One region of the Paenibacillus sp. FSL H8-0122 genome, then DNA from elsewhere that is predicted to be linked to it. Evidence: a T-box and tRNA genes for the amino acid it is inferred to sense, from the RefSeq annotation. Region 1 holds a T-box; the other holds one or more tRNA genes.
What was found. The T-box of region 1 lies ahead of metG (methionine--tRNA ligase). A T-box ahead of a tRNA ligase gene usually reads a tRNA of that ligase, here a tRNA-Met.

Region 1 (5,413 bases):
GCTGGATACAGCAGATATCTATGGAGCCTTCGAGCAGCAGCGCTTCGGCGGGAATGAACGGCTTCTCGGGCGGGCGCTTAAGGGCCGGAGAGATCAGGCTGTGATTGCGACCAAATTCGGCATTACACATACTCAGGGACCCAAGGGAGACCCGGCCTATATCAAAAAATCCGTAGATGCCAGCCTCTATCAACTCGGCACAGATTATATCGATCTGTACTATCAGCACCGTCCGGATCTGAACATCCCTGTTGAGGAAACCGCCGGTACACTGGCTGACCTCGTCAAGGAAGGGAAGATCCGCTATATCGGCTTATCCGAAGCTTCGCCTGATTTGATCCGCCGGGCACATGCGGTGCATCCGTTGACTGCCCTGCAGACAGAGTATTCGCTCTGGAGCCGGGAGGTGGAGGATGAGATTCTGCCGCTGGTCAAGGAGCTGGGCATCGGCTTCGTTCCTTATAGCCCGTTGGGCCGCGGTTTTCTCACTGGACAGATCAAAAGCTTCGAGGATCTGCCGGAGGATGATTACCGCCGCCATTACCCGCGGTTCCAGGGAGAGAACTTCATCCGGAACCTGGAGGTCGTCTCGCTGATCGGGCAGATGGCAGAAGAGAAAGGCTGCGCCCCGGCACAGCTTGCGCTGGCCTGGCTCCTTGCGCAAGGGGAGCAGATCGTGCCGATTCCCGGCACCAAGCGGCTGGAGCGGGTGCAAGAGAACCTCGGAGCGCTTGAAGTTACACTGACGGCTGAGGATCTAGCCCGGATTGAGCGGATATCCCCGCAAGGTATTGCAGCCGGAGCACGTTACCCCGGCCAGAACTAAGTCATCACACAGAGCGGACAGCCGCTTTGTATTCATCAATATTAAGACCCCGGAGCGTTCTTGCCTTCGCCGCTTGCTTTCGTAAGCGGTATGAGAGGCGGGACGCTTTTGTCTTTCATCCGCTCTATTTCCTCCTCTATGCGCTCTACATCTATCCGCTCAAACAGTAATTCAAGCTCCAATATAGGCTGCTCTGCAAGGACGGATACCGGATGCCATACAGGCTGTTCTATGGACAGGAAGCCCCTGATCTTCTCGCAGGAGAAGGGGAGGAACGGGTTCAGCAGGTTAGACAGATTGGCAATAATCTGAACACAGGTATACAGCGTGTTAGCCCCGGCCGCAGGATCATGCTTGATCTGGAGCCACGGCTGCTGCTCGTCGAAATATTTGTTGGCCTGGCGGATATGCAAGAAGATGAATTCCAGGGCTTCCTTGAAATGTCCGGCTTGGGTCAGCCTGCCTGTCTCCTTATACAGCTGCTCCAGACTGCTAACCCATGCTTCGTCCAAGACTCCTTCTGGTACTCTGCCACTCCAGAACTTATTTACGAATACGAGGCTGCGGTTAACGAAATTGCCGAACGCGCCCAGCAGCTCGCTGTTATGGCTGTAGATGAACTCTCTCCAGGAGAAGTCGGCATCCCGCTTCTCGGGACCGTTCGCAGTCAGGAAATAACGGACCGAGTCAGGGTCATACCGGCTGAGAATATCCGGCACCCAGACCGCCCAATTGCGGCTGGTGGAGAATTTCTGCCCTTCCAGGGTCAGATACTCCGAAGAGAAGATCCGGTCCGGCAGATGCAGCTCCTCAGCTCCCAGCAGGATAGCGGGCCAGATCAGGCTGTGAAAAGGAATATTGTCCTTCCCGTGCACATAATAAGCAGTTATAGGCGGCTGTCCATGGTTATCCTGCCCCGATGGTACGGACCAGAACTCCTCCCAACGGCCTCCGGTCTCCTCCGACCACTGCTTGCTGGCAGACAGATAGCCGCTAACGGCTTCGATCCAGACATAGATTTTTTTGTCTGCGAAGCCGTCAACAGGAACATCCACACCCCAGTCCAGATCGCGTGTTGCTGCGCGGTCCTGCAGGCCTTCCTGCAGATATCTGCGGGTTAGACGGACGGAATTGTCTCTCCAGCCCTGCGCGGAATCAGCATATTCTGTGAGTGCTTGCTGGAAGCTGGACAGCGACAGATAGTAATGCTGAGTAGAGCGCAGCACAGGCGTAGAGCCGCAGAGGGCGCATGTGCGCTCCAGCAGATCCACCGGATCGAGAATCGTTGAACAGTAATCGCATTGGTCTCCCCGGGCTTGCTGCCCGCATACCGGGCAGATGCCATGGACATAACGGTCCGGCAAGAAGCGCTGGTCCAGCTCACAATAGCACTGGAGACCGGGTTTCTGGTACAGATACCCGTGATCCAGCAGCTTAAGGAACAGTTCCTGCACCGTATTGTAGTGATGTGCCTGATCGGTCCGGGTATAGAGGTCATAAGTGAAGCCCAAGGCGCGGAAGCAATCGGCGAACTCCTCATGATACCGGCTGGCGAATTCACCCGGGGTTACACCCTCCTGCGCCGCTTGTACAGCAACGGGGGTGCCGTGACAGTCACTGCCGGATACATAGAGTACAGCGTCACCTTTGGCACGGTGGTAGCGGGCCAGAATATCTCCCGGAAGAATACTGGCGAGTCTGCCCAGGTGCAGGGAGCCGTTGGCATAAGGCCAAGCCCCTCCAATAAAAATGTTAGTCATCTTGTTATCCTCCTCAAGTATTGTGGAACGCAAAAAAGGCACTCATCCCCCAAAAGGGACGAGAGCCTTGTGCTCACGTGTTACCACCCAAATTCATCAATGCCTTACGGCATCCACCTCTTCAGGTACGTCCGCAGATAAAAGCGGGTATACCCTAGCACGGTAACGGATGCGGGTTCCGGCGCAGCCTACGACCCGTTCATGCCGGGGTTCGGTGCGCAGCTCTGAGACCATATTCCCGAGGGTTTTCTTTGCTCCTTTTCACCATCCGGAGCTCTCTGTGGAAGAATTGCCAGGGTACTCTTTCTCTTCGCAGCTATTGTGGTTATCCTAATTACTGGATATCATATATGCAGGCCGGGAGATTTGTCAACACGTAAGTCTATTTGCAATCCACCGCACTCCTGTGCGACAGTAGAGAGTAAGGGCTAACGGGAAGCAGAGGAGTGCCTGATCCGTGGCCTGGAAGACAAGCGACATAGTGATCAAAAGGAGATTGAGACTATTGCAGGAAAACAAACAGGAGAAAAAAAGCTCGGGGGCATGGGGGTGGCTGGGCAGCGGGGCAGTACTGCTACTCCTTAAGGGAAAGGCTATTATCTCTCTGCTTAAGCTGGGGAAAATCGCAGGTCCGCTGATCTCCATGATGGTATCCATCTGGGCTTATGCCCTGATCTCGCCATGGCAATTCGCGGTGGGCTTCGTTGCCTTAATGTTCGTTCATGAGATCGGCCATGTGATCGCTGCCAAGCGGATTGGGCTGCCGGTGAGCGCGCCGCTGTTCATTCCTTTTATGGGCGCCCTGATTACGATGAAGCGGCAGCCGCTGGATGCCAGACAGGAAGCTTATGTAGCTTTTGGCGGCCCTATACTCGGGAGTATTGGTGCGGTTGTAGTATTCGGAGCGGCTTATTACTATCATAGTCCTTTGTTATACTCGCTGGCATACGTCGGGTTCTTGCTTAACTTGATTAACCTGCTGCCGATCCATCCGCTGGATGGGGGGCGAATTGCCACGGCGGTAACACGCTGGTTATGGCTGGTAGGGCTCGTTGGCGGCCTGGCTGTAATTATTTATCTGAAATCCATCCTGTTCGGCGTAATCTGGGTAATGTTCGCTTATGATATGTATAAGAAGTACATCAGCCGGCGGACGAAGAATCAGATGCATACTGTGCTCAAAAGCTTCCTGATCCCCATCGGGGATCTGCAGGAGCAAGGATATCTGATCCCCGGCCCCGAGCATAAGCGGGAGCTGCCGTTCACCACCTACAGTGATTTGAACCGCCAGCAGTTTGTTGGTGTACGATGGGATAACCTGGATTACTATGGAACGACAACTATGCCGGTGCAGTCGCTGATCGGAAAAGTCAAAGTCGTGCAGCTCGATCAGCTGTATGTGGATGCCAGCCTGCAGATGAAGATGACCTGTGAGATCAGCTTCACGGTATATGACAATGACAAGTACTATGATGTACCGGCTGCTACCCGCTGGAGATATGGGGCCGCGTATTTTGTCCTTGCCGGAGTTCTTGGGGGGATGATGTATCTTGTCCATGTAGTTGGCAACGTAAATCTGTAAATCTTCGTTTATGAACCTCCCGATTCGTCAAAGCTGTAGAGAGCCGAGAAGGATGAGGAGGTTAACAACAATGCGGTTGGCAAGAGGATGTCTCTTATGGATTGGAGCATGTCTCCTTCTGGGAATCGCCGGATGTACGGCAGGCAAGGAAATTCCTGAATATACGGATGTTCACAACATGACCGGATTGGACGGAAGTCTGAATTCACGGGATAGCCTGACCTCGCCGGTTCTGCGGGATGTGTATGACCGCTCGATTCCCGAGGAGGTCTATGAGTCTCCGTAAATAAGGTGGTCGGAGGTTCCCTGTCCACGGGCCTTGCCCTGAAGCTCTCAGGCTCTATACAGGATATTAATAATTCTGTATAATGCTCCATATTGATTGGAGCTATAGAGAGGAGCCAGGGAGATGGCAGTGGAAATCGTACATGTTACTACAGAGGAGCAGCTTCAAATGGCGCTGGAGATCCGCAAGAAGGTGTTTGTGGAAGAACAGAAGGTGCCGGTAGAAGAGGAGATCGATGAATATGATGCCATCAGTGAGCATGTGCATCATTTCCTGCTCATGGAGGGCGGGCAGCCGGCTGCAACCGGCCGGCTGATCTATTATAAAGCGGACACTGCCAAGATGCAGCGGATTGCCGTTCAGGAGGCCTTCCGCGCTAAGGGATGCGGACGTATCCTGCTGCTGGCTATGGAAGAGCGGGCACGTGAGCTGGGTCTGCAGGCTTCCATTCTGGATGCCCAGTGTCAAGCAGAACCATTTTACAGCAAGCTCGGCTATGAAGTAATCTCTAAGGAGCCCTTCTATGATGCAGGGATTCTGCATGTAAGAATGAGTAAAGCCCTGTAATCTGCCGGGTACATACTCTTTCGCTGCGATGGACAAGCTAGAATCGGCCAGGGTAGCTGGCTAATTCTAGTGCGAAGGAGACGATCCTAAGTGATGAATCAAGAACGGGAACGATTTATTGCCGCCAAACGTAACGGTGACGGGGACCTGACCGGGTTCCAGACCTCCTCCGGACGCGTGCTGGATTATCAGCAGGCACTTCAGGAGGTTCAGTCCGGCAGCATCGCAGGGGTCAATGTATTTAAGGGCAAAGACGGCGAAATGTATATCCGCGGCGATGCAGATGGAGATCCTACGAACAATCTGGATCAGCTTCCGCAATTTTAGCCGGGCATAGATAACAGGGGGAACGGCCGGACAGGCGTCTTACAGGCGCTGAAGTCCGGCCGTTT
Region 2 (5,413 bases), 2.1 Mb from region 1:
CAATCTTCCGCGCTGTAGTGGCGTTGCGTGACTGCGAGTGGTATACCGTCCGGATGCTGCGCTGCTCCAGAATCGCTCCAATGAGCGGCTGCAGGAAGTTCCGGCTCTCCTTGCGGTAGGCCGGTGTGCCCATCTGGATAATATCCGCGATATTCTCCAGGAGGCCGTTCTGCCGTGATTTCTCCTTAAGATGGGTACCCATCACCTTGTCATACGCAGAATGAAAACCCGGCGGAATTCTATCCGGATTCAGCACCGAAGGCAGCAAAGAGAACGCCAGCGACTCCTGCTCCGAGAAATCCAGCGGATATAAAAAGAATTTGCCCATGAACCGGTAGCCCGTGCCTCTTCCCTCATTCGTAACCGGTGCAAAGTGGCTGATCACCTCAAGATCCCTATAGATCGTTCTAATATTCACCTCACACCTAAAGGCCAAGTCTGCTGCGGTAATCCCCGGGTTCGACTGAATGGCGTTAATGATTCTGAAAATCCGTATTACTTTGTCTGTCATAACAAATGCTCCTCAGCTTCCAAGTAAGTGTTGCCTATGATCCAATAGTCCAATAGTTATACTATATCAGTTCTATAGAAACATAACGCCCTCCCATACTATTGCAACATCCCGGCCCTTACAACGAAATCACCCTAGCGGATGAATAATACTGGTGCCTCTATACCACTCTTACACGAAGCTCACTTTTCTCCATCTACCTGCCTTCTGACGGCCATTTGACAGCTACAGCCCTTAGCGCTCTGGCTCACAGATACTCTGAGTTCTATGTGTTCGGTTTTTCTGTGAAAATACTTCTGGCACTGCGATAAACGCACGGCCTACGTGGCGCGCCTGGTCCAATTGTGTTCGGTTTTTCGATTACATTCGGCCATTCGCCTTCCCTGCATCACATTGTGTTCAGTTTTCGCATACATTCCCTAAATAGCAACAAAATCACCCTGCGGGTGAACGATGCTAATGCCTCTCTCACTGGCCGCTTTTAAGGAGCAGTAATGGTAATGTTGCACTTTTGGCAGGATTTCTCTATACCTTTTACGGGTTGAAGTACAATGTTGCATGATTTGCACAAATTTTGATGTTTAGAGCAAGTTAGCGCTGAATTTGTTGCATTTCATGCAGGATTTCAGCATTGACCGCTTCTTTGGGGCAGTATTGTTGCACTTTTGGCAGGATTTCTCTTAAAAGGTTACTGCCGGTGATGCATGGGGCCCTTCCCTCCTCGCAGTGGCACCCATTGTATTCGGTTTTCCTGTGAAAATACGTCTGGCACTGCGATAAACACACGGCCTACGCAGCGCGCCCAGTCCAATTGTGTTCGATTTTTTCGATTACATTCGGCCATTCGCCTTCCCTGCATCACATTGTGTTCGTTTTTCGCTTACATTTGCTAAATAGCAAAAAAAGTCCGCCTTCCCCATAGGGCTGACGGACTCACGTGATACAGATATAAGCGGGTGATGGGAATCGAACCCACGCTATCAGCTTGGAAGGCTGAAGTTCTACCATTGAACTACACCCGCATAGGTGAAATGAAATATCGGGATGACACGATTTGAACATGCGACCCCCTGGTCCCAAACCAGGTGCTCTACCAAGCTGAGCTACATCCCGTTAATACAAAAGTTGAAGCAATGAAGTATAAATGGCGCGCCCTGAGAGATACGGATGCTACGCATCCGATTGCGAAGTTGTGCTATCGAAGCGGATGCTCCAACGAACTCGTTCGAATCTGGGGACACTTTGTTAATTCAATGAAGTATAAATGGCGCGCCCTGAGAGATTCGAACTCCCGGCCTTTTGATTCGTAGTCAAACGCTCTATCCAGCTGAGCTAAGGGCGCAAAATCTATATGGAGCGGACGACGGGAATCGAACCCGCGACCCTCGCCTTGGCAAGGCGATGCTCTACCGCTGAGCCACGTCCGCAAAAACATGGTGCGCGTGAAGGGACTTGAACCCCCACGTCGTGAAACGCCAGATCCTAAGTCTGGTGCGTCTGCCATTCCGCCACACGCGCACACGTTACAAGAAAATGGTGAGCCATGAAGGACTCGAACCTTCGACACCCTGATTAAAAGTCAGGTGCTCTACCAACTGAGCTAATGGCTCTCATAAGAGAAACAATCGAAAATAGATGGCTGGGGATATAGGAATCGAACCTATGAATGACGGAGTCAAAGTCCGTTGCCTTACCGCTTGGCTAATCCCCAATATTATAATTAGCAAAATGCTACGGAATCGGATGGATACTCTATACTTCGAGATATAGGATGCTCAATCCAGGGATTTCTCATCCCTTAAGCCATTAAAAATGGCGGAACCGACGGGATACTCTTCACTCCGTTACGAGATTGCGAAGTATTCCTTACGATGCCTATGCTTCAACGAACCCAGGGATTTCTCATCCCTTACGCCATTAAAATGGCGGAACCGACGGGATTCGAACCCGCGATCTCCTGCGTGACAGGCAGGCATGTTAGGCCAACTACACCACGGTTCCAAGTTTAACATTATGGCCCCCCCGGAAAGTATTCGGAATATGCTACAGAGCATCTCTTCACTTTGTGGGGAACAATTGCGGGGGCAGGATTTGAACCTGCGGCCTTCGGGTTATGAGCCCGACGAGCTACCGGGCTGCTCCACCCCGCGTCATTGTACAAAATCTATTCGGTTAAGATAGATGGTGGAGGCTGAGGGGTTCGAACCCCCGACCCTCTGCTTGTAAGGCAGATGCTCTCCCAGCTGAGCTAAGCCTCCATATATGACTCTCTCTTCCCATCATTCAAAGAAGAAATTGGTGACTCGTATGGGATTCGAACCCATGTTACCTCCGTGAAAGGGAGGTGTCTTAACCCCTTGACCAACGAGCCATGCTATACAGTTATTTCCATCCCCTTTTCAGGGAGGTAACGCTACGGAGAGAGAGGGATACTCTTCACTTCGTTACGAGATTGCGATGTAGTGCTATCGAAGCTTATGCTCCAACGAACCATTGAGGATTCTCATCCCTAATCAGGGAGGTAACACTACGGAGAGAGAGGGATTCGAACCCTCGAGACGCTTGTGGCGCCTACACGATTTCCAATCGTGCTCCTTCGGCCAAACTCGGACACCTCTCCATATGGCTCCCCGAACAGGACTCGAACCTGTGACAACTCGATTAACAGTCGAGTGCTCTACCAACTGAGCTATCAGGGAATATGTAAGCAATTAGGACAAAAAAAATACCACAATGTGTGTGGATGGTCCGCTTGGCAACGTCCTACTCTCCCAGGACCCTTCGGTCCAAGTACCATCGGCGCTGGAGGGCTTAACGGTCGTGTTCGGGATGGGTACGTGTGGAACCCCTCCGCTATCGCCACCAAACGGGCATTTACAGCGTAAATGCTTCAGGAATTGATTCCTGAAAACTGAATCCGAAACGAATCTGCGTGTTAGAAATTTGGATAAGCCCTCGACCGATTAGTATTGGTCAGCTCCATGCATTGCTGCACTTCCACCTCCAACCTATCTACCTCGTCGTCTTCAAGGGGTCTTACTAATTGGGAAATCTCATCTTGAGGGGGGCTTCACGCTTAGATGCTTTCAGCGCTTATCCCGTCCGTACGTAGCTACTCAGCCATGCTCCTGGCGGAACAACTGATGCACCAGCGGTACGTCCATCCCGGTCCTCTCGTACTAAGGACAGCTCCTCTCAAATTTCCTGCGCCCACGACAGATAGGGACCGAACTGTCTCACGACGTTCTGAACCCAGCTCGCGTACCGCTTTAATGGGCGAACAGCCCAACCCTTGGGACCTACTTCAGCCCCAGGATGCGATGAGCCGACATCGAGGTGCCAAACCTCCCCGTCGATGTGGACTCTTGGGGGAGATAAGCCTGTTATCCCCAGGGTAGCTTTTATCCGTTGAGCGATGGCCCTTCCATGCGGTACCACCGGATCACTAAGTCCGACTTTCGTCCCTGCTCGACTTGTAGGTCTCGCAGTCAAGCTCCCTTATGCCTTTGCACTCTGCGAATGATTTCCAACCATTCTGAGGGAACCTTTGAACGCCTCCGTTACTCTTTAGGAGGCGACCGCCCCAGTCAAACTGCCCGCCTGACACGGTCCCCGTACCCGCTCAGGGCACTAGGTTAGAACCTAGATACGATCAGGGTGGTATCCCAACGGCGCCTCCGCAGAAGCTTGCGCTCCTGCCTCACCGGCTCCCACCTATCCTGTACAGATCGTACCCAAATTCAATATCAAGCTGCAGTAAAGCTCCATGGGGTCTTTCCGTCTTGTCGCGGGTAACCTGCATCTTCACAGGTATTAAAATTTCACCGGATCTCTCGTTGAGACAGCGCCCAAGTCGTTACGCCATTCGTGCGGGTCAGAATTTACCTGACAAGGAATTTCGCTACCTTAGGACCGTTATAGTTACGGCCGCCGTTTACTGGGGCTTCGGTTCACAGCTTCGGATTGCTCCTAACCGCTCCCCTTAACCTTCCAGCACCGGGCAGGCGTCAGCCCGTATACTTCGCCTTGCGGCTTCGCACAGACCTGTGTTTTTGCTAAACAGTCGCTTGGGCCTTTTCACTGCGGCCCCCTCGGGCTATTCACCCTACCGAGGCACCCCTTCTCCCGAAGTTACGGGGTCATTTTGCCGAGTTCCTTAACGAGAGTTCTTCCGCGCGCCTTAGAATTCTCTTCTCGCCTACCTGTGTCGGTTTGCGGTACGGGCACCTTCTCCTGACTAGAGGCTTTTCTTGGCAGTGTGAGATCATGACCTTCGCTACTATAATTTTCGCTCCCCATCACAGCCCAGCCTTACGATGTGCGGATTTGCCTGCACACCAGCCTCACTGCTTAGACGGACATCCATCAGTCCGCGTCACTACCCTCCTGCGTCACCCCATCGCTCATAGCGGATTACGGTGGTACAGTAATTTCAAACTGTTGTCCTTCGACTACGCCTGTCGGCCTCGCCTTAGGTCCCGACTTACCCTGAGCGGACGAGCCTTCCTCAGGAAACCTTGGGCTTTCGGCGGATCAGATTCTCACTGATCTTTTCGTTACTCATACCGGCATTCTCACTTGTGTAGTGTCCAGCGCTCCTTACGGTACACCTTCAACCCCTACACAACGCTCCCCTACCCCAGATGCAACGCATCTAGCCATAGCTTCGGTGGTGTGTTTAGCCCCGTTACATTTTCGGCGCAGAGTCACTCGACCAGTGAGCTATTACGCACTCTTTCAATGGTGGCTGCTTCTAAGCCAACATCCTGGTTGTCTGTGCAACTCCACATCCTTTCCCACTTAACACACACTTGGGGACCTTAGCTGATGGTCTGGGCTGTTTCCCTTTTGACAATGGATCTTAGCACTCACTGTCTGACTCCCGGCAAGAAGTAAATGGCA

Region 2: it has a tRNA-Met gene. The T-box ahead of metG (methionine--tRNA ligase) is inferred to sense a tRNA for this amino acid. The anticodon was not compared.

What each region holds. Positions count from the first base shown of each region.
Region 1 is NZ_JBBOTB010000001.1:3,500,881-3,506,293, reverse strand. It holds gene NSS64_RS15410 (aldo/keto reductase) at 1-826, shown strand, start outside; gene metG (methionine--tRNA ligase) at 868-2,586, opposite strand; T-box leader at 2,638-2,909, opposite strand; gene NSS64_RS15400 (site-2 protease family protein) at 3,092-4,168, shown strand; gene NSS64_RS15395 (hypothetical protein) at 4,239-4,454, shown strand; gene NSS64_RS15390 (GNAT family N-acetyltransferase) at 4,578-5,021, shown strand; gene NSS64_RS15385 (DUF3892 domain-containing protein) at 5,112-5,348, shown strand.
Region 2 is NZ_JBBOTB010000001.1:5,649,012-5,654,424, forward strand. It holds gene NSS64_RS24310 (helix-turn-helix transcriptional regulator) at 1-511, opposite strand, end outside; tRNA gene NSS64_RS24315 (tRNA-Gly) at 1,463-1,533, opposite strand; tRNA gene NSS64_RS24320 (tRNA-Pro) at 1,551-1,624, opposite strand; tRNA gene NSS64_RS24325 (tRNA-Arg) at 1,777-1,853, opposite strand; tRNA gene NSS64_RS24330 (tRNA-Gly) at 1,864-1,938, opposite strand; tRNA gene NSS64_RS24335 (tRNA-Leu) at 1,946-2,029, opposite strand; tRNA gene NSS64_RS24340 (tRNA-Lys) at 2,046-2,121, opposite strand; tRNA gene NSS64_RS24345 (tRNA-Gln) at 2,148-2,222, opposite strand; tRNA gene NSS64_RS24350 (tRNA-Asp) at 2,435-2,512, opposite strand; tRNA gene NSS64_RS24355 (tRNA-Met) at 2,588-2,661, opposite strand; tRNA gene NSS64_RS24360 (tRNA-Val) at 2,694-2,769, opposite strand; tRNA gene NSS64_RS24365 (tRNA-Glu) at 2,808-2,882, opposite strand; tRNA gene NSS64_RS24370 (tRNA-Ser) at 3,042-3,131, opposite strand; tRNA gene NSS64_RS24375 (tRNA-Asn) at 3,135-3,210, opposite strand; rRNA gene rrf (5S ribosomal RNA) at 3,262-3,378, opposite strand; rRNA gene NSS64_RS24385 (23S ribosomal RNA) at 3,455-5,413, opposite strand, start outside.